One region of the Streptomyces sp. NPDC050263 genome, then DNA from elsewhere that is predicted to be linked to it. Evidence: riboswitches for the same ligand, from Rfam matches in the RefSeq annotation. Region 1 holds a riboswitch; each other region holds the start of a gene.

Region 1 (6,038 bases):
GCGTCGTCGGGCAACACCGAAGGGCTCGTCCGAATTGTCGGGCGAGCCCTTTGAATTTCCCGCTCATGGGCAGCAGAAATAGCGCCCCGCGAATTAACTCCTCTTTGTATACGGCCCCTGTGTTAATGCCGCAGACCCGTCATGTTTACGGGAGGTTGCGAAGTCCTCACACGGTCGACGCGCTCCACGCCGCCGGTGAAACGCAGTCGGTGCGCGGCCGTCGCGCGCTCGGTGTGCAACGCCGTGACCGCCCGCGCGCGCTCCCCGTCGCCGCGTGCCACCGCGTCCACGATCGCGCCGTGCTCCCCCCAGGACTCCACCGGGTCGGCCGGGGCGTCCACCGCGTACATCCAGGCGATCTTGTGGCGGAGCTGGGTGAGCATCGAGGTCAGGGCCTGGCTTCCGGAGGCCTGGGCGAGCGTCTCGTGGAACCAGCCCCCCAGGGAGCGCAGATCCTCGCTGTTGCCCCTCCTGGCCCGCTCCTGGCCCAGCCTGACGAGACCGCGCAGCACCTTCAGATGGGCCTCGGTGCGGCGCTGGGCGGCCCGGGAGGCGCCGAGCGGCTCCAGCAGCATGCGCATCTCCAGCAGGTCCGCGGCCTCCTGCTCGGTCGGCTCGGCGACGCACGCGCCCGCGTGCCGCCGCGTGACGACGAAGCCCTCCGCCTCCAGCGTGCGCAGCGCCTCCCGGACGGGCACACGGGAGACGCCGTAGCGGCGGGCGAGGAGTTCCTCCGTGAGGCGGCTGCCGCGCTCGTAGACACCCGAGACGATGTCGTCCCGGATGGCCGTGCACACCGAGTGCGCCGGAATACGCATGACGGACCTCCGCCTTAATCCCCGTGAAACGTCGATGATTGACGTGTGTTCCGTGACTCTATTGCAATCAGCGGGAATTTCCGATGGCGGGCTGGAATCCGTGGATATTTTTTGGACAGCGGGATCTCGAAAACGACGAAAGCCCCGGCCGGGAGGGCCGGGGCCGAACGATCTGTCGCCGTGCGTCGTCAGACGTTCACGCCGTGCTTGCGGAGATAGGCGACCGGGTCGATGTCCGAGCCGTACTCGGCGGTGGTGCGGGCCTCGAAGTGCAGATGCGGGCCGGTGACGTTGCCGGTCGCGCCGGAGAGGGCGATCCGCTGGCCCGGGGTGACCTGCTGGCCCACCGACACCTCGATGGACGACAGGTGACCGTACTGGGTGTACGTCCCGTCGTTCATCTTGATCACGACCTGGTAGCCGTAGGACCCGGCCCAGCCGGCCTCGACGACGGTGCCCAGGCCGACCGCGTGCACCGTGGTGCCGCTGGAGGCGTGGAAGTCGATGCCGGTGTGGCTGCCGGAGGACCACAGGGAGCTGCTGGCCTGGTAGCCGGTGGACACGTAGGACCCGGTGATCGGCAGCACGAAAGCGTTGAGGCGCTTGCGCTCGGCCTCGCGGGCGGCACGCACGCGTGCCTCACGCTCCTCCACGGCCTTCTTGGCGGCGGCCTCGCGGGCGGCCTCCTCGAAGGCGGCCTGCTTCTGCACCGCGACCTGGTCGTCGAGCTGCTCGGCGACGGACTCGCCGACCGTGACGACGGGGATCAGCCCGGTCTGCTCGGGCGTGGGCTCGGCGGCGAAGGCCGGAGTGGAGGCGACGGTGGCCATGACACCGGTGGTGGTGAGCGCCGCGACGCCCGCCGCGCGAACGGTGGTCCGTTGCATCCGGCTGGGCCGACGGTGCTTCCCGGTGGCGCAGGTGATCGCCATGAAGTTGGGGGTGTCCTTTCCTTCCCTCTCGCCTACCGGGTTAGCTGACGGGTTCGGAGCAGGAAGGTCTCCTACGGACCCCCTCGCGACTCGCGCGGGCGTCCGATTCACCCCAGGGACTTCTGGGCCCCTCCAGCCGCGAAGGTGGCGACAGGAGGGAGGGTCCCCGGCTCCCCTGGCTCGCGCCGTACGGGGACTCGGCGATGACTGTCCGGTGCCGCGGCTGCGGCGCACTGCCTGACGGACAGCCCGCACGAAGCTAAGCGGGGCGGGTTTCAATCCTCAAACGAATCCCGGTTTTTGTAGCGCATCCCACAGGGCAGACAGGCAACCTCCGCCCCAATTCGGACATCTAGCGGCCCTGGTGACGCTTCCGTCGACCAGGGCCCCTACACGCGCGTGCCGTTGCCGCGGACTGCTCGGCGGCCGGCTCTTCGGCCTACTCCGCGGACACCACCTTCACCTCGCCGATGCCGAGGGCCTCGACCGGTGCCTTGATCTGGGCCGCGTCGCCCACCAGGACGGTCACCAACCGGTCCACCGGGAAGGCGTTCACGGCCGCCGCGGTGGCCTCCACCGTGCCGGTCGCGGCGAGCTGCTGGTACAGCGTCGCCTGGAAGTCGTCGGGCAGGTGCTGCTCGACCTGGTCGGCCAGCGTGCCCGCGACGGCCGCCGCGGTCTCGAACTTCAGCGGCGCCACCCCGACCAGGTTCTGCACGGCGACGTCACGCTCGGCGTCGGTCAGCCCCTCGGCGGCGAGGGTGCGCAGCACCTTCCAGAGGTCCTCGAGCGCGGGACCGGTGTTCGGGGTGTCCACGGAGCCGCTGATGGCGAGCATCGCGGCGCCGGAGCCGTCCGGAGCGGACCGCAGGACCTGTCCGAAGGCGCGGACGCCGTAGGTGTAGCCCTTCTCCTCGCGCAGGACGCGGTCCAGACGGGAGGTGAGAGTGCCGCCGAGGCAGTACGTGCCGAGCACCTGAGCGGGCCACACGCGGTCGTGCCGGTCGGCGCCGATACGGCCGAGCAGCAGCTGCGTCTGGACGGCGCCGGGGCGGTCCACGATGACGACCCGGCCGGTGTCGTCGGCGGTCACCGGCGGCACGGGCCGCGGCTGGGCCGAGGAGCCCGTCCAGGCGCCCAGGGTGTCGCTGAGCAGCGCGTCCAGGTCGACGCCGGTGAGGTCGCCGACGACCACGGCGGTGGCCGTGGCGGGGCGGACGTGCTTCTCGTGGAAGGCGCGTACCGCCGCGGAGTCGATCTTCTCGACCGTCTCCGCCGTGCCCTGGCGCGGGCGGGACATGCGCGCGGTGGCCGGGAACAGCTCCTTGGAGAGCTCCTTGGCCGCGCGCCGGGAGGGGTTGGCCAGCTCGTGCGGGATTTCGTCCAGCCGGTTGCGGACGAGGCGCTCGACCTCGCTGTCGGCGAACGCGGGCGCCCGCAGCGCGTCGGCGAGGAGGCCGAGGCCCTTGGGCAGGCGCGAGGCCGGCACTTCGAGGCTCAGCCGGACGCCGGGGTGGTCGGCGTGCGCGTCCAAGGTGGCGCCGCAGCGCTCCAGTTCGGCGGCGAACTCCTCGGCGGAGTGCTTGTCGGTGCCCTCGGAGAACGCGCGCGCCATGATCGTGGCGACGCCGTCGAGGTCGGCCGGTTCGGCGTCCAGCGGGGCGTCGAGGAGGATCTCGACGGCGACGACCTGCTGGCCGGGGCGGTGGCAGTGCAGGACCGTCAGGCCGTTGGCCAGCGCGGCGCGCTCAGGCGCCGGGAACGCCCACGGCTTGGCCTCGCCCGCCCGGGGCTGGGGGTGGAAGTCCATCGTGGCGAGCTCGGTCACCGGGCCGCCTCCTCGTTCTCGTCCTGGTCGGCGGGGGCTTCGGCGGCGGTCGGCTCGTAGACGAGCACCGCGCGGTTGTCGGGGCGCAGGCGGGCCTTGGCGACCTCCTGCACCTCCTCGGGCGTCACGTCCAGCACCCGCTGGACGGCGGTGAGGGCGAGCTGCGGGTCGCCGAACAGGACGGCGTACCGGCACAGTTCGTCGGCGCGGCCGGCGACCGTGCCGAGCCGGTCGAGCCACTCGCGCTCCAACTGGGCCTGGGCGCGCTCCATCTCCTCGGCCGTCGGGCCCTCCTCTGCGAACCGCGCGAGCTCCTCGTCGATGGCGGCCTCGATGACGGGCACCTCGACGTCCCCGGACGTCTTCACGTCCAGCCAGCCCAGGGAGGGGGCTCCGGCGAGCCGCAGCAGGCCGAAGCCGGCCGCCACCGCCGTACGGTCGCGACGCACCAGGCGGTTGTAGAGCCGGGAGGACTCGCCGCCTCCGAGGACGGTGAGCGCCAGGTCGACGGCGTCGCACGCACGCGTGCCGTCCTCGGGCAGCCGGTAGGCGGCCATCAGGGCGCGGGCCGGCACCTCCTCCTCGACGATCTCGCGCAGTTGCCCGCCGATGACCTCGGGCAGCGCGCCGTCGCGCGGAGCGGGCTTGCCGTCGTGGCCGGGGATGGAGCCGAAGTACTTCTCGACCCAGGCGAGGGTCTGCTCCGGGTCGATGTCGCCGACCACGGACAGGACCGCGTTGTTGGGCGCGTAGTACGTGCGGAAGAACGCCCGCGCGTCCTCCAGCGTCGCCGCGTCCAGGTCGGCCATCGAGCCGATCGGCGTGTGGTGGTACGGGTGGCCGTCCGGGTAGGCGAGAGCGGTCAGCTTCTCGAACGCGGTGCCGTAGGGGACGTTGTCGTAGCGCTGGCGGCGCTCGTTCTTGACGACGTCGCGCTGGTTCTCCATCGACTCGTCGTCGAGCGCGGTGAGCAGGGAGCCCATGCGGTCGGCCTCCAGCCAGAGGGCGAGCTCCAGCTGGTGGGTGGGCATGGTCTCGAAGTAGTTGGTGCGCTCGAAGCTGGTGGTGCCGTTGAGCGAGCCGCCCGCGCCCTGGACCAGTTCGAAATGGCCGTTGCCCTTGACCTGGCCGGATCCCTGGAACATCAGGTGCTCGAAAAGGTGAGCAAGGCCGGTACGCCCCTTGACTTCGTGGCGCGAGCCCACGTCGTACCAGAGGCACACCGCCGCGACGGGGGTCAGGTGGTCCTCCGAGAGCACCACGCGCAGGCCGTTGGCCAGACGGTGCTCGGTCGCTTTCAGGCCCCCGGAGCCTGCCTGGTCTGTGGCCGTGTGACCCATGGGCATGTACGTCCCTTCCGATCGCGGACGCGGTCGTCGAAACCGCGGTTTTCCTGCCGGTCCTGCCACTGTATGCAAGCGTGCGGACGGTCCGCGAAGTTCCCGGGCGACATACGCCGAGAGCGAGATCGCGTAGCCTGCGGGCAGCCGTGGAGGAGGTGCCTCTGCGTGCGGGGCCGGACCGCCGACGCGGGTCCACGCCCGCGCTGTCAGTGCCACGGTCCACAATGGTCCGCGTCAGATCCCGTCACACGCCCCAGCAAGGAGCCGGCAGCGATGGCCCGCCGCAGCACGAAGACCCCGCCGCCCGACGACTCGTACGAGGAGCGGATCCTCGACATCGACGTCGTCGACGAGATGCAGGGCTCCTTCCTCGAGTACGCGTACTCGGTCATCTACTCCCGCGCCCTGCCGGACGCCCGTGACGGCCTCAAGCCGGTGCATCGCCGCATCGTCTACCAGATGAACGAGATGGGCCTGCGCCCGGAGCGCGGCTATGTGAAGTGCGCCCGTGTCGTCGGCGAGGTCATGGGCAAGCTGCACCCGCACGGCGACGCGTCGATCTACGACGCCCTGGTGCGCATGGCCCAGCCCTTCTCCATGCGCGTGCCGCTGATCGACGGTCACGGCAACTTCGGTTCGCTGGGCAACGACGACCCGCCGGCCGCCATGCGGTACACCGAGTGCCGCCAGGCCCAGGCGACGAGCCTGATGACGGAGTCGATCGACGAGGACACGGTCGACTTCACGCCCAACTACGACGGCCAGGAGCAGGAGCCGGTGGCCCTGCCCGCCGCCTTCCCGAACCTGCTGGTCAACGGCGCGTCCGGGATCGCGGTCGGCATGGCCACGAACATGCCGCCGCACAACCTGGGCGAGGTCGTCGCGGCCGCCCGGCACCTGATCCGCTACCCCGGCGCGGATCTCGACGCCCTGATGAAGTTCGTGCCGGGCCCCGACCTGCCGACCGGCGGCCGGATCGTCGGCCTCTCCGGCATCCGGGACGCCTACGAGAACGGCCGCGGCACCTTCAAGATCCGCGCCACGGTCGCGGTGGAGACGGTGACGGCCCGCCGCAAGGGTCTGGTCATCACCGAACTGCCGTTCACCGTCGGTCCCG
Region 2 (6,038 bases), on a different contig from region 1:
TCCCTCGACGGCTACCTGGACGACACCACGCCCGAGCGCCTGCTCCTCTCCGGCCCCGCCGACTTCGACCGCGTCGACGAGGTACGGGCCTCCGTCGACGCCATCCTCATCGGCGCCGGCACGATCCGCGCCGACAACCCGCGGCTCCTCGTGAACTCCCCCGAGCGCCGCGCCGCCCGGGTCGCCGCCGGGCTTCCCCCGTACCCCCTCAAGGTCACCGTCAGCGGCTCCGGCGACCTCGATCCCGCCGCGAACTTCTGGCACACCGGCGGCGAGAAGGTCGTGTACACGACGGAGAAGGGCGCCGAGCGGGCCCGCGCGCTCGGCATCGCCGCGGACGTCGTCGCGCTCGGCCCCGAACTGGACTGGCGCCGCCTCCTCGAACACCTCCACGACGTGCGCGGCGTGCGGCGGCTCATGGTCGAGGGCGGCGGAATCATCCACACCCAGTTGCTCCGGCAGGGCCTCGCCGACGAACTCCAGCTCGTCCTCGCCCCGCTCTTCGTGGGCGACCCGGACGCGCCCCGCCTCTTCGGGCCGGGCGGCTACCAGGGCGGCCGCCTGCGCCTGCTGGAGACGCGGCGCATCGAGGACGTCGTCCTGCACCGCTACGAGCCCACCGCCCCCGGGGCCGGACCGCTGCCCGTCGCCGCCGACCGGCACTGGCTGGCCCTCGCCTGCGAGCTGGCGGCCGACTGTCCGCCGTCGGTGACCGCCTTCAGCGTCGGCGCGGTGATCGTCGCCGCCGACGGCACGGAACTCGCGCGCGGTCACTCCCGAGAGGCCGGCGACCCGGTCGTGCACGCCGAGGAGGCGGCCCTCGGGAAGCTCGACCCGGCCGACCCCCGGCTGCCCACGGCCACCGTCTACAGCAGCCTCGAACCGTGCGCCCGCCGCTCCTCGCGCCCGGCGCCCTGCGCCCGTCTCATCCTCGACGCGGGAGTGCGCCGGGTGGTCACGGCCTGGCGTGAGCCGGACACCTTCGTGACGGAGGCGGACGGCACCGGACTGCTGACGGCCGAGGGCGTCGACGTCCTCGTACTCCCGGAGTACGAGGAGCGGGCGAAGGCCCCGAACCGCCACCTCCTGTGACCCCCTGCGCAACCGTGGTGTTTGCGGCCCCGCTGATGGCGTACAGTTGTGTTCAACGGCGCGGGGTGGAGCAGCTCGGTAGCTCGCTGGGCTCATAACCCAGAGGTCGCAGGTTCAAATCCTGTCCCCGCTACTGAAGGCCGAGGGCCGGAATCCAGAACATGGATTCCGGCCCTCGGTGTTTTTCCCGGTTTCCTCCGGCAGGGCGGTCGTCGCGGTCGTCACTGCAGGTGAGCGCGTGATCCCCCTCCGCGCAGCGGCTGACGTCCTGTCAATGCCTGTGTAATTGCTGAGCCCGGCCAACTCGCCCGTTTTTCACCGGTCATGGGTCGAAAGTCCAGGCCGGAAATGTTGTTGATCAAGCAGAAGAGCTTGGAATCCCGACCCCGGGTCTATTAACGTTCGATAACGCAGCGCGGTCGTCCCAGCCGGCACAAGAGTCGGCTCCGTGCGCACTGCCGAATCCCGCAAGGGAACCGGGGAACCACCACCTTGGGGTGAATCTCGCGGAAGCCGTCGTGAGCTCGCAGAGCCCACGACCGGTTTACGCGCGTAGGAGACCTTCCCGCTCCGAACCCGTCAGCTAACCCGGTAGGCGACGGAAGGAAAGGAGTACGCCCGCGTGGCGTCCAACCGGCCTGCCCCAGAAGCCCCGTTCGTGCCGAGCCAGCGGTCCGCAGAGACCTTGGCCTACGGCAGCGTCCGCACCGACGAGGGCCCCTGGGAGGAGTGGAACCCCACCGCGGATTCCATTCGCCCGGTACGCGGCAAGCACCGCGTCGCCAAGCAGCGCGGCGGCGGGTTCGCCCGCAGCTCCACCGTCCTCGGCGTCGGCGTCATAGCCGCCGTCAGCGCGGGCGGCATGGCCAGCGCCAACACCGGCAAGGCCCCGGTCTCCATCTCCATGCCGGACCTGCCCAACGTGGGCTCCCTCATCTCCGACGACGAGCCGGCCGAGGACGCCGCGCCCGCCCTCGCCAACTTCGGGTCCGAGGCGCCCGCCACCGACACCGGCGAGAGCGCCACCGACGCCGGCGAGGCCCTGCGCAGCCGGATCATGGCGCAGGCCGAGTCGCAGCAGACCCAGCTCGAGACCAAGGCGGCAGCGGCCGCCGCTGCCGCCGCGGCCAAGGCCCAGGCCGACGCCGTCGCCAAGGCCGAGAAGGAGGCGGAGGCCAAGGCCTCCGCCGCGAAGAAGAAGGCCGCCGACGAGGCCGCCAAGAAGGCCGAGGCCGCGCGCCTGGCCGAACTGGCCACGCAGTACACGCTGCCGACCTCCTCGTACACGATCACCTCGACCTTCGGTCAGGCCGGTTCCCTCTGGTCCTCCGGCTACCACACGGGCCTCGACTTCGCCGCGCCCACCGGCACGCTCATCAAGGCCGTCCACAGCGGCACCGTCACCGAGGCGGGCTGGGCCGGTTCCTACGGCTACCGCACCATCCTCACGCTGGACGACGGCACCGAGGTCTGGTTCTGCCACCAGTCGTCGATCAGCGTCAGTGTCGGCCAGAAGGTCGGCACCGGTGACGTGATCGGCCGCGTCGGCGCCACCGGCAACGTCACCGGGGCCCACCTCCACCTCGAGGTCCACCCGGACGGCGGCTCCGACGGCATCGACCCGGCGGCCTGGCTGCGCAGCAAGGGCCTCAACCCCTGAGACCTCCCGGCCCCCGGCCGGCTCCCGACCCGACTTCCTACAGCCCTGACGGCCACCCCCGACGTCAGGGCTGTAGGGCGTTCGAAACTTATCGGTAGGGGTTGGGGGCGGGGTACGGCCCTGCGGGATACCCGTACGCCGGCCCTGCCGGGTACCCGGGGTGGTGCCCCTGGGGGTGCCCGTACGACCCGTACGACGACCCGTGGGCCCCGTACATCGGCCAGGGCGGCGCAGCCATCCGTACGGGTACCGGAGGGGCCGTCATCCGGGCCGCGTGGTCCAGCGCGGGCCGGGCGACGTCCTTCCGGCGCCACAGCTCGTTCAGCAGCTCCCGTTCCCGGAGGACGAAGTCGGCGTCTCCCCGCCCCCGCCGGCCGCGATGCCGCAGGAAGGCGAGGGACGTCGCGTACGCCTCGTACCGCGCCACCTCCCGCGCCGCCGGCCGGCCCAGGTGGCGTCCGGCGTATCCGCGGGCCAGCCGCCGGGCCCGCATCGAGCCGAGTGCGAACGGCTCGGCCGGGGTGAGCCAGCCGGCCGCCGCGTAGGCGGGCAGCTCCTCGCGCACGGTGCGCAGCTCACGTTGGCGGGTCCACACCACGAGCCAGGTGAGCAGCCCGAACGCGGGCACCATGATCGCCACGTACACCGCGAAGAAGCCGAACTCGCCGAACGACGAGGAGCCGTTCCACAGGGCGTGCATGCCCATGGCGAGGAGCAGCCCGGCCAACGGGAGCAGCACGCGGCGCAGCTGCCGACGGTCCCCGGAGAGCGCGGCGATGCCGAAGCCGATGCCGGTCAGGACGGTGAACAGGGGGTGCGCGAACGGCGACATGACGACGCGCACGAAGAAGGTCGCGGCGGTGACGGAGGAGATGCCGCTGTCGCCGGTCAGCTGGTCCGTGCCGAAAGCGGTGCCGAGGTAGAGGATGTTCTCGGTGAACGCGAAGCCGGTGGCGGTGACCCCGGCGATGACCACGCCGTCGACGATCCCGGTGAAGTCCCGCCTGCGGAAGAGGAAGACGAGCAGGACGGCGGCGGCTTTGGCGGACTCCTCGACGACCGGCGCTATGACGGTCGCCCCCAGGGTGTCCGCGCTGGACGGGTCGGCGGTCGCCATCGCTATCCATCTCGTCGCGAAGCTGTTGGCGACGATGGCTATCAGCGCCGCCGCGCACGCGCCCCAGGCGAAGGCGAAGACCAGGTTCCGCCAGGGCCCGGGCTCGACCCGGTCGAGCCACCGGAAGGCGGCGACGAGCAACGGCACCGGCAGCACGGCCAGCCCGAGCCCGACCAGGAAGCCCTCCGAGCCGGTCTGTTCGCGCACCAACGCCAGGATGACCAGGCCGGAGAGCGCGAGCAGCGTGATCAGCGCCCCGTACCGCACCCCTCTGTGCTGCCACCAGTGCGCGTGCCGGAGGACGCCGTCCTCGGGCGCCCCGCCGGGATGCGGCGGATGCGGCGGATAGGGCGGGAACGGGGGACTGATGGCCACGGCATCGACCCTAACGAGGGAGGGGACTGTGGTGGACGGAGTCGGTGGGTCAGCGATCCCCGTGCCGGTTGCCTGCCTGCGGTCTGCTCGGCAGCGGTCTGCTGGGCTACGGTCTGCTGGGCTGCTGGACGCGATGCTGTACGCGCGTGAAGAGCAGATCGTTCACCACGTGCCCCTTGTCCAGCCCCTGCCCCTCGAACCGGGTCAGCGGCCGGAACTCGGGCCGGGGCGCGAACCCGCCGTCGACCCGGGTGTTCTCGAAGTCGGGGTGCGCGGTGAGCACCTCCAGCATCTGCTCCGCGTACGGCTCCCAGTCCGTGGCGCAGTGCACGATCGCGCCCGGCTTCAGCCGGGTCGCGGCCAGGTCGAGGAACTCCGGCTGGATGAGACGCCGCTTGTGGTGGCGCTTCTTGGGCCACGGGTCGGGGAAGAAGACGCGCAGCCCGTCGAGCGAGTCCGCCGGCAGCATCTCGCGCAGCAGGATGATCGCGTCGCCGTTGGCGACCCGGACGTTGGTCAGGCCGTTGCGGTCCGCGAGGTTGAGCAGGTTGCCCTGACCGGGCGTGTGCACGTCCACTGCGAGGATGCCGGTGTCCGGGTCGGCGGCCGCCATCTGCGCGGTCGCCTCGCCCATGCCGAAGCCGATCTCCAGCACGACGGGACGGTCGTCGCCGAACAGCTCGGCGAGATCGACGGGATGCCCGTCGATGTCGAGCCCCCACTTGGCCCACAGCCGCTGCAAGGCGTCCGCCTGCCCGGCCGTCACCCGACTGCGCCGGGGCTGGAAGCTCCGGATCCGCCGCTCGAAGTGCGACCCGGCGGGATCGGCCCTGGGTCCGTCGGGGAACCGGGGCTCTCCCTTGGCACGGGTATGCCGAACGGACTCACCCGGATGGTGCTCGCCGACGGGAGAGGCCTGGGGGACTTCGGGGGTATTCACGGAATCAGACACAGTGCGAACGATTTTACGGCGACCGGACGCGTGGGTACGGCGCACGGGTGACCATGGCACGCGACGCCCGTCCTGCCCCGTGCGGCTGCCGCTCACGGGGGACGGTCGGCCGTGCTGCTCACGGCTGCTCACGCGGCGGCCGGGCCCGGTCGCGCTGCCTTCGCGGGAGGGCGAGAGGGCGGCTTGTGCGGTTCGCGGGAGGGCAGGAGGGCGGAGAAGGGCGGCTTGTGCGGTTCGCGGGGCTGGAGTGCCGGGCCCGTGCCCGTGGGGGCCTGCTGCCCGCCGGCCGGGGCTGTTCAGCCGGCGGCCGTGCTCCTTGCGCGGGGTCGGCGGGACGCTCGCGCGGGTGTCGGATGTCCCACGCGGGGCACCGCAGGGGGCGCGGGCTGCTCACGCGGCCGCCAGAGCTCCCAGCGCCCTGCGGGCCACCTCCCGTCCGATCGGGAGGGAGGCCGTCGCCGCCGGCGAGGGAGCGTTCAGGACGTGTACCGCGCGGGGGCCCTCGCTGATCAGGAAGTCGTCCACCAGACTGCCGTCCCGCAGGACCGCCTGCGCGCGCACTCCGGCCGCCGCCCGCACCAGATCGCCCTCCTCCACCGCCGGCAGCAGCCGGCGCACCGCGTCCACGAACGCCCCCTTGGACACCGACCGGTGCAGCTCCCCGATGCCGTACCGCCAGTGCCGCCGCCCCAGCCGCCACACCCCGGGCCACACCGCCGTCGCCATGGCCTCCCCGGGCCGGACGACACCCCACCCGTACCCCTCGCGGGCCAGCGCCGGCACGGCATTGGGGCCGATGTGCACGCCTCCGTCGATCCCCCTGGTCAGATGCACGCCGAGGA
Region 3 (6,038 bases), on a different contig from region 1:
CGAACGCAGTCCGAAGTGCGCGGCGACGGGCCGTTCACCCGCGTAGAGGACGGACAGCGTGCCGGAGCAGTCCGGTGCGCGCGTCTCGGCGAGCGCATCCACGAGCCGGGTGATCCACTCCTGTGCGAACCGGTCCCGGCGGCCGGTCCTGCGGTACTGCGCGGACTTCCAGGCCATGAGCGTGCGCAGCGCGGCCGGGTCGCGTTCGTCGAACACGAACCGCAGCTCCCCGACCTGCCGGCCGAGCTTGCGCTCCTTGGCGAGGGTCGTCTTCAGGAACTTCGGTGACTGGGCGCGCAGCACGGACTCGTAGGTCTCGTAGCCCTTCTCGACGTCGATGACATAGGCGGCGTACTCCGCGGCCGCGTGCGGGGCGAACAGCCCCTGCTCCGCCTCCAGGTTGTCGAAGGCGAAGCTCGTCAGGGAGCACGCCCGCATCAGTTCGTCGGCGTTCAGCCCGAGGCCCGGGGCCAGCACCGCGCCTTGTGCGTCCGAGACGCCGTACGCGAGGGCCTGGCCGCGGCCGAGCCTGTTTTGCTCATGGGGCAGGAAGCCGACCGGCTCGCGCCCCTCATACACCACCCCCACACGTGCGCGTGGCCGTACGAGGCCCACGGCGTCGGTGAACTCCGGTTCCATGAAGGGGTTTCGCGGAAGCGTCGACGCGGCGCGCAGCGCGCGCCACCGCTCCCTCTCCCCCTCGCCGAGGTCCTGCGGCCTCAGCACACGAATGCGCCCACTGCTCAACCTGACCCCCCGATCAAGTCCCCCCTGGACACCTGGACGGTACCGCTCCACCAGGGCGTCGCGGTAGGTAGCGTCCCATGTTGTTGCCAACTGGTGCAGAGGCCTTTAACCGTCCGCTACCCGGCAACGCGCCAGAAAGCCGTTTCTTTTAAAGGGGAGTTGACAGAACAGGGCAGGACCTGGGCGTCGTTCGGTTTGCGTCGAACCCGAGGGGTGCGGGATCCGTATTCTCTGATCATGGCCGCACCCCTCGCATATGCCGCGCGCACCGCGTACGCCCTGATCGCCACCGACCTGGACGGAACGCTGCTCCGCGGCGACGACACCTTCTCCGACCGGTCGCTCGACGCGCTCGCGCGGGTGGCGGCCGCCGGCGCACGCCACCTGGTGGTGACGGGACGGCCCGCGCCCCGCGTGCGGCCGCTGCTCGACCGTCTGCACAGCAGAGGGCTCGCGGTGTGCGGACAGGGCGCGCAGTTGTACGACGCCGGCGCGGACCGACTGCTGTGGTCGGTCACCCTGGACCGGGAGCTGGCGGAGACCGCGCTGGGCAAGATCGAGGCGGAGGTCGGGCAGCTGTACGCGGCCGTGGACCAGGACGGCGTCGACGGGCTGACGCTCATCGAGCCGGGCTATCTGATGCCGCACCCGACGCTGCCCGCGCTGCGCGTCGGCCGGCGGGACGACCTGTGGTGCGAGCCGATCAGCAAGGTGCTGCTGCGCCATCCCACCCTGTCCGACGACGAGTTGGCTTCGACGGCCCGCTCGGTGGTCGGCTCGCTCGCCACCGTCACCATGTCGGGGCCGGGCACGGTCGAGCTCCAGCCCTGCGGGATCACCAAGGCGACGGGCCTGGCCCTGGCCGCCGAACACCTCGGTCTGCGGCCCGAGGACACCGTCGCGTTCGGGGACATGCCCAACGACATCCCGATGTTCGACTGGGCCGCGCACGGTGTCGCCATGGCCAACGCCCACCCCGAGCTCAAGGCCGTGGCCGACGAAGTGACGACGTCGAACGAGGACGACGGCGTGGCCGTCGTCCTCGAACGAATGTTCCCGTAAGTCGGGGTGTCGCTATGCGTCCGCAGGTGAACGGTGCTGTCAGTACGCGCCGAACACGTTGTCGATCGAGCCGTAGCGCGCGGCCGCGTAGTTGCAGGCGGCGGTGATGTTGGCGACCGGGTCGTAGGAGTTCCACGAGGTGCCGGAGACGTGGTAGGCGCGGAAGGTCGGGTCGATGACCTGGAGCAGCCCCTTGGACGGGATGCCCGCAGCCGCGTTGGAGTCCCAGAGGTTGATGGCGTAGGGGTTGCCGGAGGACTCACGGATGACGTTGCGGTAGATGCCGTTGTACGTCCCCGGGATGCCGTGCTGCGCCATGACGTGGAGCGAGGCGCGGATCCAGCCGTCGAGGTTGTTGGCGTAGCCGAGGCTGGTGGCGGTGACGACGGTCGGCGTCGCCGCGGAGGCGGTGGCGGAGCCGAGGATCGGGAGGGCGAGCACGGCCGCGCCGGTGGCGGCGACGGCGATCGTGCGGGCGAGACGGGTGCGGCGGGTGCGGCGCGGCTGAGCGGCAGCGGACATGACGAAGTTCCTCTCCGGCGCCTGCGAGGTGAGCTGTCGGGTTCGGGCGGGAGCTGCCCGGCCACGTCCTGACGGACGCGACTTCACCCCAAGCCGTACCGATGTGTCCAAAACATCCTGAAAATCCAAGACGTCCGGAAATTCGGTTCGGCGGCCTACCTGGTTCCCCCGCTCCTGCCGTGCGGTTCTCGATGGGTGTTCCGGGCGGCGGCAGGATTCGGCGTCCGCCCGACAGGCCGGGAACGTATGCGAGAGCACATGTCCGGAACAAGTGGCAGATTCACAGATCACCCCTATTGACCTTGGTCTGTGACCTATGGGGTGCTTGATCCTTTGTGGGTGCAAAGCCCCAACTTGCTTGAGGTGTGCGGGGAAACGGCGCACGGCGTGCGGGTGTCGGCCGGGCGTCGGGAGTGAGCCAAGTCACCAGCAATCACAAGAGTGGCGAATCGGGCATTCACCTCAACTCGTATTTAAAGGAAGGGCAAAAGGATGGGATTGGAATTAGTCCGATTTGCCCTGCCGTGCTGGGGTTGGCCGGATTGCTCGGACGGCCCGGCGGCAGGGGTGCGGCGCGCCGGCGTGATGCGCGGGCCCGTGTGTGGTGGGAAGTGGCGGGAAATGGTCCCGGGATGTGCCGACGCCACCCGGCGGGCATGAATCACTACTACCTGGTAACTCGATAGGAGTTCGTTCATATGGGCTGATCAGAAACATAACGGGCCGGATCCGGCGTGGCTCGGCCGGGCGGGACGCCCCTCCGGCGGGCCCATTCGAGCCTGCGTGACGTGGGGGCTATCGGTGATCGAAACGTGACCGGATACGCTGACTTGAGTGATGGCAGCGACCTATCGACAAACCGCGTAACCGCCAGTGGACACCAGCAGACAGGAGACCCCTCGTGACCGTCGTCGGGCCGTTCGGGCTGAGCGTGCGGGACCAGGCTCTGGAAGCCGATGTCCAGGCCGGATTGGCGGCTGTCGAGGAAGGCTTGCTCGAGGCCACCAAGAGTGAGGTCCCGTTCATCACGGAGGCCGCCCAGCACCTCGTACGGGCGGGCGGGAAGCGGTTCCGGCCGCTGCTCGTGGTGCTCGCCTCGCAGTTCGGGGACCCGTACGCGCCGGGGATCGTGCCGTCGGCCGTGGTCGTGGAGCTCACCCATCTGGCCACGCTGTACCACGACGACGTGATGGACGAGGCCGCCGTGCGGCGCGGGGTGCCCAGCGCGAACGCCCGCTGGGGCAACTCCGTCGCCGTCCTCACGGGTGACTTCCTCTTCGCGCGCGCCTCGCACATCCTGGCCGACCTCGGGCCGGAGGCGGTCCGGGTGCAGGCGGAGGCGTTCGAGCGGCTGGTCACCGGACAGATCCTGGAGACGGCCGGGCCGACGGACGGGCGCGACCCGGTCGAGCACTACCTCGACGTGCTCGGCGGCAAGACGGGCTCGCTCGTCGCGGTCGCCTGCCGGTTCGGCGCGATGATGTCGGGCGCCGACGAGACGGTCGTCGACGTGCTGACGCAGTACGGCGAGCGGCTGGGCGTCGCCTTCCAGCTGGCGGACGACGTCCTGGACATCGCCTCCGACTCGCACGAGTCGGGAAAGACGCCCGGGACGGATCTTCGCGAGGGCGTTCCCACGCTGCCGGTGCTGCGGCTGCGGGAGCAAGCGGCGCGGTTGTCGTTGCCCGAGGACATCGCACTGTGCGAGCTGCTGGACTCCGACCTGAGTGACGACGCACGGCTCGCCGAGGCCCTGGAGGCGCTCCGGGCCCACCCGGCGCTGGAGCAGGCCCGCCGGGACACGGTGCGGTACGCGAAGGACGCGCGGGCTGCGTTGGCGCCGTTGCGGGAGTGCGACTCGAAGGCGGCGCTGATGGAACTCTGCGACGCGGTCGTCCACCGAGCCGGCTGACCCCCGCCCACCGGTCTCCGCCCCGTCTCGGCCCGCCAACCCCTACGGGACAGGCGTGGTCCTGGCGCGTTGTGTCATACCGGAGGTGTACGTGGAGTTGAGTCCCCGGGTTGACGCTTCCGAAGAGTGGATTTGGTCAGATGGGAACCACGGAAAACACCACTCCTCACCGATTCGGGTGAGAATGGCGGCTTGGGGTGGGGAAGTTCGGCGCGAGATGACCAGCCGCCGCCGACGACGGAGGTAAGGCACACATGGCACCGAAGGCATCCGACGACACCACGACCGGCGTGGACGCGACCGGTGGGGACGCCGACGACCTGCGCCTCGGACGGCGCAAGGCAGTGCGGTACGTCGTCCCGGTCACCGTGATCGGTGTCGCGGCGGCGACGATCGGGCTGGTCCCGGCGCTCGCCGACTCCGGCGACCCCGACCTGCCGAAGATCACCGCACAGCAACTCCTCGACAAGATCGCCGCCTCGGACGTGCAGCAGCTGTCCGGGACGGTGAAGATCAGCACCGATCTCGGGCTGCCCGACCTCGGCGGACTGGAGAGCGGTCTCCTCTCCGGCGTCGCACAGCAGGGCGGTGACGGATCGTCCGCCGATCCGTCCGCCAAGCTCACCGAGCTCGCCTCCGGCACGCACACCCTGCGCGTCGCCGCCGACGGCCCGGACAAGCAGAAGCTCTCGCTGCTGGAGAACGCCGCCGAATACAGCCTCATCCACAACGGCAAGGACGTCTGGGGGTACGACAGCGCCTCCAACGAGGTCTATCACTCCAAGGTCGACGAAAGCTCCGACAAGGCTGAGACCCCCGTTCCCGCCACGCCCAAGGACCTCACCGAGGACGCTCTGAAGGCGGTCGACGACACGACCTCCGTGACCGTCGACGGCACCGTCCACGTCGCCGGCCGCGACGCCTACAAGCTGCTGGTCAAGCCGAAGCAGGCCGGCTCCACGGTCGGCGCCATCAGCGTGGCCGTGGACGCGAAGACGGGCCTGCCGCTGAAGTTCACGCTGACCCCGGCGAGCGGCGGCGCCGCCGTCGTGGACGCGGGCTTCACCCAGGTCAGCTTCGCCAAGCCCGCCGCCTCCACCTTCGACTTCACCGTCCCCAAGGGCGCGAAGGTCACCGAGGCCGACGCGGCCGACGAGGCCGGCAAGTGGGACGAGGGCGGCGCGCCCGAGTCGGCCCCCGGACTCCCCGCACTCCCCGGCAAGCCCGACGACCTCGGCAAGGACCTCGAGGCGGACCTCGGCGGCACCGACGGCCCCACCGTCATCGGCGAGGGTTGGACGTCCATCGCCACCTTCGACACCGGCGGCGAGGGCGTGCCCTCGGGCTCCGAGGCCGGCGGCGACCTCGGCGGCTTCCTCGACTCCTTCGGCGACAAGGTGAGCGGCAAGTTCGGCTCCGGAACCGTCTTCTCCACCCGCCTGATCAACGCCCTGATGACGGACGACGGCAAGGTCTACGTCGGCGCGGTCACCAAGGACGCCCTCGTGAAGGCGGCGAACGCGGCGAAGTAGAAGTACTACGGGTACTACGGGTACTGGGGATCGGGGCTTCGGTGAGGGCGTCCATGGTCGATGACGGCGACGACGGCAAGGGCGAGGGCGACGCCGTCATCCACACCCGCGCCCTCACCAAGCGCTTCCGCGGCGGCCAACTCGCCGTCGACGGCCTCGACCTGACCGTCCCCGCGGGCAGCGTCTTCGGCTTCCTCGGTCCCAACGGCTCCGGCAAGACCACCACCATCCGCATGCTGATGGGACTCATCGAGCCCACGGCC

What was found. Region 1 has a riboswitch for cyclic di-AMP ahead of AB0J04_RS08225 (M23 family metallopeptidase). Riboswitches for the same ligand answer to the same signal wherever they lie in the genome.
Region 2: another riboswitch for cyclic di-AMP. It lies ahead of AB0J04_RS06030 (M23 family metallopeptidase); the one in region 1 lies ahead of AB0J04_RS08225 (M23 family metallopeptidase).
Region 3: another riboswitch for cyclic di-AMP. It lies ahead of AB0J04_RS15235 (transglycosylase SLT domain-containing protein); the one in region 1 lies ahead of AB0J04_RS08225 (M23 family metallopeptidase).

Annotation. Positions count from the first base shown of each region.
Region 1 is NZ_JBFAKW010000012.1:84,359-90,396, forward strand. It holds gene AB0J04_RS08220 (GntR family transcriptional regulator) at 123-818, opposite strand; gene AB0J04_RS08225 (M23 family metallopeptidase) at 1,007-1,750, opposite strand; cyclic di-AMP (ydaO/yuaA leader) riboswitch at 1,765-1,963, opposite strand; gene AB0J04_RS08230 (pitrilysin family protein) at 2,190-3,578, opposite strand; gene AB0J04_RS08235 (pitrilysin family protein) at 3,575-4,924, opposite strand; gene AB0J04_RS08240 (DNA topoisomerase IV subunit A) at 5,195-6,038, shown strand, end outside.
Region 2 is NZ_JBFAKW010000009.1:19,187-25,224, reverse strand. It holds gene AB0J04_RS06040 (dihydrofolate reductase family protein) at 1-1,092, shown strand, start outside; tRNA gene AB0J04_RS06035 (tRNA-Met) at 1,152-1,225, shown strand; cyclic di-AMP (ydaO/yuaA leader) riboswitch at 1,539-1,707, shown strand; gene AB0J04_RS06030 (M23 family metallopeptidase) at 1,715-2,752, shown strand; gene AB0J04_RS06025 (PrsW family intramembrane metalloprotease) at 2,841-4,244, opposite strand; gene trmB (tRNA (guanosine(46)-N7)-methyltransferase TrmB) at 4,351-5,196, opposite strand; gene lhgO (L-2-hydroxyglutarate oxidase) at 5,587-6,038, opposite strand, start outside.
Region 3 is NZ_JBFAKW010000027.1:43,290-49,327, reverse strand. It holds gene AB0J04_RS15245 (GNAT family N-acetyltransferase) at 1-726, opposite strand, end outside; gene AB0J04_RS15240 (HAD family hydrolase) at 985-1,809, shown strand; gene AB0J04_RS15235 (transglycosylase SLT domain-containing protein) at 1,849-2,331, opposite strand; cyclic di-AMP (ydaO/yuaA leader) riboswitch at 2,337-2,564, opposite strand; gene AB0J04_RS15230 (polyprenyl synthetase family protein) at 3,233-4,243, shown strand; gene AB0J04_RS15225 (DUF2092 domain-containing protein) at 4,498-5,775, shown strand; gene AB0J04_RS15220 (ABC transporter ATP-binding protein) at 5,829-6,038, shown strand, end outside.